3 regions of the Terrabacter aeriphilus genome follow, and region 3 is predicted to be linked to each of the others. Evidence: riboswitches for the same ligand, from Rfam matches in the RefSeq annotation. Region 3 holds a riboswitch; each other region holds the start of a gene.
The links. A riboswitch is a leader RNA that binds a small molecule or an ion and turns the genes downstream of it on or off. The one in region 3 is predicted to bind cyclic di-AMP.

Region 1 (3,264 bases), on a different contig from region 3:
GTGGTGCTCGACCTGCCGGTCGAGCCCGCCCATGAGGACCGACGTCAGCCAGCCGCCGCGGATGTTCCGGCTCATGAGGACCTGGCGCCGCAGGAAGTCGAGCTTGAGGGTCGGCGAGACGAGCGGCATGCCGATGTGGTTGGGGGCGAAGGCCGAGCCGAGGTAGAGGCCGAACAACCCGACCTGGACGGCGAGGAACGCCACGGCCTTGGCCGGCGGCAGGACGACGAGGACCAGGGCGAGCAGGCCGCCGAGCCGGAGCGAGAGCAGCGTGAGCTCGACCCAGCGTCGGTCGACCGGGGCCCGGGAGGTCACCCGGCGGATGCCCTCCCAGTGCAACGAGAGGCCCTCGAGCAGCAGGAGGGGGACGAAGTACCACCCCTGGTGTGCGCGCAGCCAGCGCAGCCAGGCGTGCCGCGACGCCGCCACCGGGACGAAGGCGAGCACCCCGGGTTCGATGTCCGGGTCGGTGCCCACCTTGTTCGGGCCGGCATGGTGCCTCGTGTGCTTGCGCTGCCACCAGCCGTAGCTGATCCCGACCAGCAGGTTCGCCACGAACAGGCTGGTCCAGTCGTTCCACCGACCGGACCGGAAGATCTGGCGGTGTGCCGCGTCGTGGCCGAGGAAGGCGATCTGCGTCATGAGCACGGCGAGCACGACGGCGGAGCACAGCTGCCACCAGCTGTCGCCGACCCGGACGAAGACGACCGCCCAGGCCGCGACGAGCAAAGGCGCAGTGGCGAGCCGAGTCCAGTAGTAGCCGTACCGCCGGCGCATGAGCCCCATCTCGGCCACGCGCCGCGCGAGCGGCGTGAACGAGCTCGCCGGCGAAGATGGCGGGGAGGCGACGGGCGTCGACCCCGGCGCCGGCACGTGGCTGTTGTTCATGACTGACCCCAGGCCTCGAAGACGGTGGGCACCGGGGTCTGGGGCGCGCTGTGGGACCAGCGTACCCCCAGCGTGCCGGGGGTACGCTCGTGCGCTGCTCAGACCATCCGGCCCGCGACCCAGCTCGTCGTCCAGATCTTCGAGAGCTGGACACGCTGACCCGGCTTCGGCGAGTGCCACACCTTGCCGCTGCCGGCGTAGAGGCCGACGTGGTAGGCCCGGCCGCCCGACATGAAGAAGATGAGGTCGCCCGGCTGCATGCGCGACTTGCTGACGGCCACGGCCGCGAGCCGCTGCGCGTTGGCGGTGCGGGGAACGCCGACGCCGAGACGGGTGCGGTAGGTGTAGTAGATGAGTCCGGAGCAGTCGAAGGCGGACGGGCCGGCGGCGCCGTAGCGGTAGGGGTCGCCCTGCTGGGCGGCGGCGATGTTGACCGCGTAGCGACCGCGGGCCGCGCGCTGGGCCGGGGTGGTGTAGGCGACGGGTGCGGCGTCGATGGTGACGGGGCCCGAGGCCTCGGCACCTGCGGCGGCCGCCTGCGACGCCCCCCAGTCGGTGACCGACGACGTCGGCGCGCCGCCCGTCCCGAGGACCAGGGCCGCTGCGAGCAGCGGCGTGACCGTCAGGGACTGCCAGGGGATCCGTCGGGCGAGGGCAGAAATGGGCATGGTGAAGTCCTTCCCACGCCTGTGAGGTGAGCTGTCGGGTTCGGGCGGAAGATGCCCGGCCGCAGATGCGGCTTCACCCCGAGGACCGGCGAACCGGCCCGGAAGTGGGTCCCCCACTCCTGTCCGTACGTGTTGCAGGGGGCTGCCCCACCGGTGGACAGGACTCGGCGTCCGGTGGGCCACCCCGGGGGTGCCCGGGGCGATGACCATCCCACAGACGGTGACAGATTGGTCACGAGAAGGCCGCGAAATGACAGATGTTGGCAACAGTTGCCCAACCAATGGGGTACGGGACCGCTCCTGATCGACAGACAGTGCCACGGATCCGGGCCGTCTCGCGGGCCCGGCGGAGGCCGTGCGGTGGACCCCGCAGACGGCGGTCGGTGTCGGGCGCGTCGGTTTTGGACCTGGACGCCCCCGTGTTGCTACGGTGGGCGACGCCTCGCAGGCGTAGTTCAGTAGCAGAACAGCCCTCTTCCAGGGGGAAGACGTACGTGCAATTCGTGCCGCCTGCTCCAGATGCAGAAGGGCCCGGTCACCGCGACCGGGCCCTTCTGCCGTCCCCGGGGCGCCACGGGGCCCACCCTCGCGGCGTCTCCGGGCGCGTGCCGCATTCGTGACCGCGCCGCCTTGCCTTCGTTACCGGCCGGTAGCATCATGGAAGTGACCGGCCAGTAACGTGACGCGCCCGCGGCCGGAACGCGCGGACGCACGACGAGAGACAGAACGCGGAGGGTCCCCATGGGCCACTACAAGAGCAACGTGCGCGACCTCGAGTTCAACCTCTTCGAGGTGCTGGACCGACAGGAGGTGCTCGGCCGGGGGATCTACGCCGACGTCGACGTCGACGCCGCCAAGGACATCCTCGCGGAGGTCTCGCGCCTCGCCGAGCACGAGCTGGCCGACAGCCTGCTCGACAGCGACCGCAACCCGCCGGTCTACGACGCGGCCACGCAGACGGTCACCATGCCGCCGTCGTTCCACCGGTCGTTCCGCGCCTACGTCGACGGCGAGTGGGGCAACCTCGACGTGCCCGCCGAGCTCGGCGGCATGGTCGTGCCGGCCTCGCTGCGCTGGTCGGTCGCCGAGATGGTCTGTGGCGCCAACCCTGCCGTCCACATGTTCACGGCGAGCTACTCCTTCGCCAACCTGCTCTTCCACCTCGGCACCGACGACCAGAAGAAGCTCGCCAGGCACATCGTCGACAAGGCCTGGCACACCACGATGGTGCTGACCGAGCCCGACGCCGGCAGCGACGTCGGCGCCGGCCGCACGAGGGCCGTGCAGCAGCCCGACGGCACGTGGCACATCACCGGCGTCAAGCGCTTCATCACCTCGGCCGAGAGCGACCTCGTCGACAACGTCGTGCACTTCGTGCTCGCCCGCCCCGAGGGTGCCGGCCCCGGCACCAAGGGCCTCAGCCTCTTCATCGTGCCGAAGTTCCACGTCGACCTCGACACCGGTGAGCTCGGCGAGCGCAACGGCGCCCACGTGACGAACGTCGAGCACAAGATGGGGCTCAAGGTCAGCACGACGTGCGAGGTGACCTTCGGCGAGCACGAGCCCGCCATCGGCACGCTCCTCGGCGACGTCCACGACGGCATCGCGCAGATGTTCAAGGTCATCGAGAACGCGCGGATGTTCGTCGGCACCAAGGCGATCGCGACCCTCTCGACCGGCTACCTCAACGCGCTCGAGTACGCCAAGG
Region 2 (3,264 bases), on a different contig from region 3:
AGGAGCACGCCGCTGAGGTCGAGGCTTCCGGCATGCCCACGTGCGACGCCCTCTCCTGGCGCCAGTAGCGGCACCTCCCGGAGGTGCTCGACCGCTACGCGAAGCGTGACGGGTGGCTGTCGCTCCTCGACGTCGACGAGGTCATCACGCTCCCGGCCGGCCAGGGGCGGATACCTCGACCAGCACACGATCAGGTGGGCGCGGGAGGACGTCGTGTCATGCGGCAACGGATGGGACAAGCGCGTCAAGTCGATCGTGCGCTGCGACCGCGCCCTGCCGTTGGCCAGCGTCCACGCCATCAGTCGCGGACCGTTCCTGCAGCTCGAACCGGATCAGGGTCGCATCCTGCACTTCAAGGCACCGGGTACCGGCCTCATCCCTCACACCGTCGAGGATCTGGGCGCCCAGAGCCGCTTGTCGGCCCAGTCCGCCGCAAGGTAGCCGGCAACGGCGGTGCGTGGCCACTGGTCGACCGCGAGCGGGCAGAGATGGAGCTGGCGAGGGGACTCGAACCCCTAACCGCCTGTTTACAAGACAGGTGCGCTACCAATTGCGCCACGCCAGCGGGTCCCCGGCACGCGACCGCGGACGGGCGAAAGCGTAACGGAGGGGGCCGGCATACGGGAAAAGGCCGTCAGGCCCACGCCCTGCGCCGGACGGACGACGGCCCCGCGCAACCCAGGGGTTGGTCGCGCGGGGCCGTCGGGCTCAGTTCTATCAGGAACTCACGGCAGGCGCAGGACCTGACCGACGAAGATGAGGTTCGGGTTCGGCACCCGAGCGGAGTTGGCCTTCCAGAGGGCCTTCCAGCCGCCCCGGACGTGGTGGCTCGCGGCGATCTTGCCGAGCGTGTCGCCACGGTGGACCGTCACCTTGGCGCCCTTGCCGGTGTAGGTGTTGGTCGCCTTGGGCTTGGCGGCGTAGGTCTTCTTCTTGACGACCTTCTTCTTGACGACCTTCTTCTTCGTCGCCACGGGCTTGCGCACGGTCGAGCGCGACACGGGCGAGCTGGTCGCGCCACCGTTCGAGCGGGTCAAGCCGGCGCGCTGCGAGCAGACGGGCCAGGCGCCGGGGCCCTGGGAGGCGAGCACGCGCTGGGCGACCGCGATCTGCTCGGCGCGGGTGGCGAGGTCGGCACGCGAGGCGTACGCGCGGCCGCCGTAGCCGACCCAGGTGCTCTGCACGAACTGCAGACCGCCGTAGTAGCCGTTGCCGGTGTTGATGTGCCAGTTGCCGCTCGACTCGCAGGCGGCGACGCGGTCCCAGACCGAGGCGGCCTTGGCCGACCCGGCGGTGGCGATGCCACCGACGAGGGTGGCGGCGCCGGCGATTCCGACTCCCGCGATGCGCTGCTTCACCGAGACCTGCTTGGCGGCAGCATGCTTGGACATGTACTGCATAGGGGTGTTCCTTCCTGACGCGCGCCTGCGGGGTTAGCTGTCGGGTTGGGACGTCAGGTTGCCCCGCCGCTCTCGCGGCTTCACCCCTAGACCAGCTCTCGTCCTCTTCGACGGGTGCCTCGGCACCGGCTCTGACTGGTCACACTGGGTCCCCCGTCCTCGCCCGGCCCACGGTCGTGGGCTGCATCCCTGGCTGGCGAGGCTCGGCGCACACAGGGAACGGATTGATGTGGGTGTCCATGTGAAGTTGTGGGAGCGCTCGGGTGGAGCCGGACGCGAGCACTGACGGTACGTGAGGAACGGGCTCCCTGACAAGGCGCGCCGAGACACTTTCGTGATCGTTCCTTGACGTTCCCTTCACCTCCGGATGGCAGGTGCACAGACCGCCCACAGCGCACGCACGGGCGGCACGCTCGTGACAGAGGTGGGGCGGGGTGCCTCAGAAGCCGAACGGGCTGCTGCTGAAGGGCAGCCAGCTGAGGCTCGCACCCTCCTTCAGCGCGAGCAGCGCGGCCACCGCGCCGAAGACCGCGAGCACCGCGGCCACGACCTGCGTGGCGAGGCCGGTCGGCACGATGGCGCGGGCGATGGAGCGCGAGCCGCGCCGCAGCGAGGCCCCGCCGGGACCCCACCAGAGCATGAGCAGGCCGAGCGCGCCGCCGACCCCGAGCGTGAGCGGCGTGCCCGGGCCGAGGTCGCCCCCCTGCGTGCCCGTCAGCAGCAGCGCCGTCGCGAAGATGCCGGCGAGCGCCACGGCCGCGGGCAGCACGAGGCCGACGACGGTCGCGACGACCCCGAGCACGAAGTGCCACGGACTCGACACCACCGCGAACGGCACGTCGCTGCGCCGCCGCCCGTAGTCGTAGCGCCGCAGCACGAGCGCGGTCACCGACCGGTCGGTCGCCCGCGCGAACGCCGAGAGCACGGTCACGGCGACGATCGCGGCACCCGGCCAGGCCATCAGCGCGCCCACCCACGCCACCGCGACGGCCGCGAGCAGCCCGGTGCGCATCGGCAGCCCGATCCGGGGGTCGCCCTCGCGCCCTGCCGGCTCCTCGCCCTGCCACTCGCCGTCGGACCCGTCCCAGTCGTCGTGGCCCTCGTCACCGTGATCGTCACGGGTTTCGTATGCCGGCTCCTGCCGTGAGGTGCCCCGCCCCCGTCCCACGGGCGGGGCCCACCGCGACGCGTCGGCGTCGGCGTCGTCCGCCCGCGACGTCGTCCGCGGCATGTCGGCGGGCACCGGGGGCAGCACGGCGGTGCTGCCGCCCTGCACGACCTGCGTGTCGCCGGGCGAGGCCTCGGTGAGGCGCCCGTCGTCCCACGGCCCGCCGCTCGGGGTGGGCACCGTCGCGGCCCGCCCGGCCGCGTAGAGCTCCAGGGCGTCGATGACCTCGTCGGCGTGCGGGCGCCGGCGGGGGTCCGGCGAGAGCGAGGCCCGCAGGAGGGGCACGAGGCGCGGGTCGACCCCCTCGAGGTCGACCTCCCCGGCCCGCACGCGGGCGAGGACGGCGTCCATGCGACCGCGCCCGAAGGGCGGACGGCCCGACGCGGCATACGTGATCGTGGCGGCCCAGCCCCACCAGTCGGTGGCGTCGGTGATGGCGGCACCCTCCACGAGCTCCGGGGAGAGGTAGCCGGGCGTGCCCATGACGAGGCCGCCGACGGTGTGGCGCACGTCGTCCTGCAGGTGGGCGATGCCGAAGTCGATGAGGACGGGGTCGCCGTCCTCGAGCAGCACGTTGCCGGGCTTGATGTCGCGGTGCACGACGCCGCAGGCGTGGATGGCCCGGATCGCCTCGGCGCTGCCGCGCGCGAGGCGCAGCAGGTCGGCCGGCTCCATCGGCCCGTGGTCCTCGACGAC
Region 3 (3,264 bases):
ATCGGCAACGGGCTCGGGGCGGGGCTCATCATGACGCTGGGAGCGGACGCGTCGCCCGCGGACGGCCGGGCCCAGTTCCTCGGCGGCTGGCGGCTCTGCGCCGACCTGGGAAGGGCGGCGGGCCCGTTGGTGTTGTCAGGGCTGAGTGCCGTCATGACCCTCGGCGCGTCGGCCGTCGTGCTCGGCGCCGGCGCGGTCGTCGGCGCCGGCTGGCTGCGCCTCTGGGTGCCGCGGCACGACCCCACCCGCCGTGGGCGGGGCGGGCGTGCGCGCGCGGCGCCCGAGGCTCCCTGATTCTGAGAAGGTATGACCGTGACGGACCTGATCGACACCACCGAGATGTACCTGCGCACGATCTACGAGCTCGAGGAGGAGGGGATCGTGCCGCTGCGCGCGCGCATCGCCGAGCGCCTCGGCCACTCGGGCCCGACCGTGTCGCAGACGGTGGCCCGTATGGAGCGCGACGGCCTCGTGGCCGTGTCGGGCGACCGGCACCTCGAGCTGTCCGACCACGGCCGGCTGCTCGCCACCCGGGTCATGCGCAAGCACCGGCTCGCCGAGCGCCTCCTCGTCGACGTCATCGGCCTCGAGTGGGAGTACGCGCACGACGAGGCGTGCCGCTGGGAGCACGTCATGTCGGAGAAGGTCGAGCGCAAGATCCTCGGCCTCATCGGCGAGGGGCTCGAGTCGCCCTACGGCAACCCGATCCCCGGCCTCGACGAGCTCGGCGTGCGCCAGGACGAGGACTTCCTCACCGGCCTGCGCACCCTGACCGCGGCCGTCGGCGACGCCCCGTCGGTCGTGACGATCCGCCGCATCGGCGAGCCCGTGCAGGTCGATCCCGAGGCCCTGGCGCTGCTGACGAGCGCCGGCGTCGTGCCTGGAGCCCGCGTCGAGGTGGTGCGCGACGGCTCGCGCGTCGTGGCCGTGCGTGAGGGCAGCGAGCCCTCGACCGGTGTCTCGCTGCCGGCGGACGTCGCGGTCCACGTCTTCTGCCAGGCCGCCTGAGCCTCGGCCGGACCGGCCGCCGAGGGGGCGCTGCACCCGCGCCCCACCCGCTCGCGACCCGCCCGGGAGACCTGTGGACGGAAAGTGACAGGACCGTGACCATTGGGTACGGTTGGCGGGCTTGCTCTCCCCGTCGAGTGGGCGCCCCGGGTCGGACCGCCGAGTCCTGCCATCGACCAGGGGCCCAGTTCGAACACCAATGGCAGGAGCGGGGGACCCACCGTTCTCCGGGCGTCGTGAGACGCCCTCGGGGTGAAGCCCTCCACGGACCGTTGCCGGTCCGAGCGAAGGCCGGGTAGTACCTCAAGCCCGAACCCGACAGCTCACCTCGTAGGCGTCGAGAGGTCAATCTGTGGCTCAGAACGTTCCCGGGCGTCATCGCGCCCCCGGTCGCTTCAACGCGATCTCCGAGCTGAAGACGATCGCCCGGGAGTCGGCGCAGCCCGCCGTCAAGGGTGCGGCGATCGTGGCCGCCTCGGGTGGCCTCGTCGCGACGTTCGCCAACCCGGCCAGCGCCAGCGCCGCCGACGGCTCGAACAGCCCCGTGGCCGGCGTCAGCGTCTCCGGTGCCGCGGCCGTCGGCCCGGCCGCCGGCACGGTCACCGCCCCCAGCGCCCTGTCCGCGATCGGCTACGCCAAGCCGGCCCTCAAGGCCAAGGTCAAGCCGGTCGTCATCGAGGACGTCAAGGTCAAGCGCGAGCGCGCGCAGGCCAAGGCCGAGAAGGCCGCCGCCGAGCGTGCGGCCGAGCGCGCCGCCGCCCGCGAGGCCGCGGCCTCCCGCGACACGAGCTCGTCCAGCTCGTCCTCGTCCAGCTCGAGCTCCTCCAGCTCCAGCTCGCGGGCCTCGCGCTCGTCGAGCCGCGCCGCGCTCAACGCCCCCGCGCCGAGCGCCTCGGGCATCGTCGGCATCGCGCAGGCCTACTCCGGCGTTCCCTACGTCTACGGCGGCACGACGCCCAACGGCTTCGACTGCTCGGGCTTCACCTCCTACGTCTACCGCCAGGCCGGCATCTCGATCCCGCGCACGGCCTCTGCGCAGGCCCGCGCCGCCACCCCGGTCAGCGACCCGCGCCCCGGCGACCTCGTCTTCTTCGGTTCCCCGATCTACCACGTGGGCATCTACGTCAGCCCCGGCCGGATGATCGACGCGCAGCGTCCCGGCACGACGACGGGCAACCACTCCATCTGGACGACGCCCTCGTCGTACGGCCGCATCTGAGCGGTCGCTCCACCAGGCCTTCGCGCTGCGCCCCCACCGGTGACCGGTGGGGGCGCAGCGCTGTGTGGGCCGCGAAACGGTGCGTGGTTGACTGAGTCGATGACCGACCAGCCTGCTGCCGAGTCCACGACCGTCATCGAGCTCGACCTCTGGGGCGACCTCACCTGCCCGTACTCGTGGATCGTCAAGCGGCGCGTCGAGGCCGCGGTGCACGGCTTCGAGCGGCCCAGTGACGTCACGGTGCGGCTCCGGTCGTTCGAGCTCGACCCCGACGTGGCGGTGGGTGGGGGCGTGCCCGTGCGCGAGCACCTCTCGGTGCGCCATGGTGGCGACGCCGGGGCCGGGCACCTGATGAACGCCCGGGCGAGCGAGCTCGCCGAGGCCGACGACCTCGTCTTCGACTGGGACCGCGCCGTGCGCGCGAACACCTTCGACGCGCACCGGCTGTGCGCCCTCGCGGGCGAGATGGGTGGCCCGGCCCTCCGGGGCGCCGCGACCGAGCGCTTCCACGCCGCACACTTCGGCGAGGGGCTCGCCCTCGACGACCACGAGGTGCTGCAGCGCCTGGCCGCGGAGTGCGGCCTCGACGAGCGACGGGTCTCCGCCGTGCTCGCCTCGGACGAGTACGCCGACCATGTGCGCGCCGACGAGCAGCAGGCGAGGTCGCTCGGCGTCACCGCGACTCCGTTCATGATCGCGAACGGGTATGCGGCCGTGACCGGTGCGCGGCCCACCGACGACTACCTCGCGCTGCTGCGCGGCGTCGCCACGCAGAGCGTCTGACACCTCCCCACCGCGGGTGGGGCCCGGTCGCGCGGAGCGGGCCCGGCGGCATACGTGATCGGCCTGGCGGACGGCGTCAGGAGGGGCGGTCGGCGGGCGCGCGCCCGAACGACACGGCCTCGCGCACCGTCGGGGAGGCGTCGTCGCGCAGCTGGCGGTCGGGGCGGACGCCGAGGGCGTCGTTGACGAGCGAGAACGCGCGCCGCAGCGCGACGAACGCCGTGATCGCGAAGATCTGCCGGTCGTCGAACCCG

Region 1: linked by a shared signal. The riboswitch ahead of ABD979_RS13415 (C40 family peptidase) and the one ahead of ABD979_RS05495 (C40 family peptidase) in region 3 are both predicted to bind cyclic di-AMP.
Region 2: linked by a shared signal. The riboswitch ahead of ABD979_RS04965 (transglycosylase family protein) and the one ahead of ABD979_RS05495 (C40 family peptidase) in region 3 are both predicted to bind cyclic di-AMP.

Annotation. Positions count from the first base shown of each region.
Region 1 covers NZ_BAABIW010000017.1:84,206-87,469, reverse strand. The annotation lists gene ABD979_RS13420 (fatty acid desaturase family protein) at 1-888, opposite strand, end outside; gene ABD979_RS13415 (C40 family peptidase) at 987-1,556, opposite strand; cyclic di-AMP (ydaO/yuaA leader) riboswitch at 1,561-1,706, opposite strand; tRNA gene ABD979_RS13410 (tRNA-Gly) at 2,001-2,074, shown strand; gene ABD979_RS13405 (acyl-CoA dehydrogenase) at 2,298-3,264, shown strand, end outside.
Region 2 covers NZ_BAABIW010000006.1:573,862-577,125, reverse strand. The annotation lists gene ABD979_RS04975 (glycosyltransferase family 2 protein) at 1-68, shown strand, start outside; tRNA gene ABD979_RS04970 (tRNA-Thr) at 490-565, opposite strand; gene ABD979_RS04965 (transglycosylase family protein) at 726-1,400, opposite strand; cyclic di-AMP (ydaO/yuaA leader) riboswitch at 1,429-1,556, opposite strand; gene ABD979_RS04960 (serine/threonine-protein kinase) at 1,840-3,264, opposite strand, start outside.
Region 3 covers NZ_BAABIW010000009.1:82,589-85,852, forward strand. The annotation lists gene ABD979_RS05485 (MFS transporter) at 1-294, shown strand, start outside; gene ABD979_RS05490 (iron-dependent transcriptional repressor DtxR) at 313-1,008, shown strand; cyclic di-AMP (ydaO/yuaA leader) riboswitch at 1,180-1,360, shown strand; gene ABD979_RS05495 (C40 family peptidase) at 1,361-2,227, shown strand; gene ABD979_RS05500 (DsbA family oxidoreductase) at 2,327-3,010, shown strand; gene ABD979_RS05505 (carboxymuconolactone decarboxylase family protein) at 3,087-3,264, opposite strand, start outside.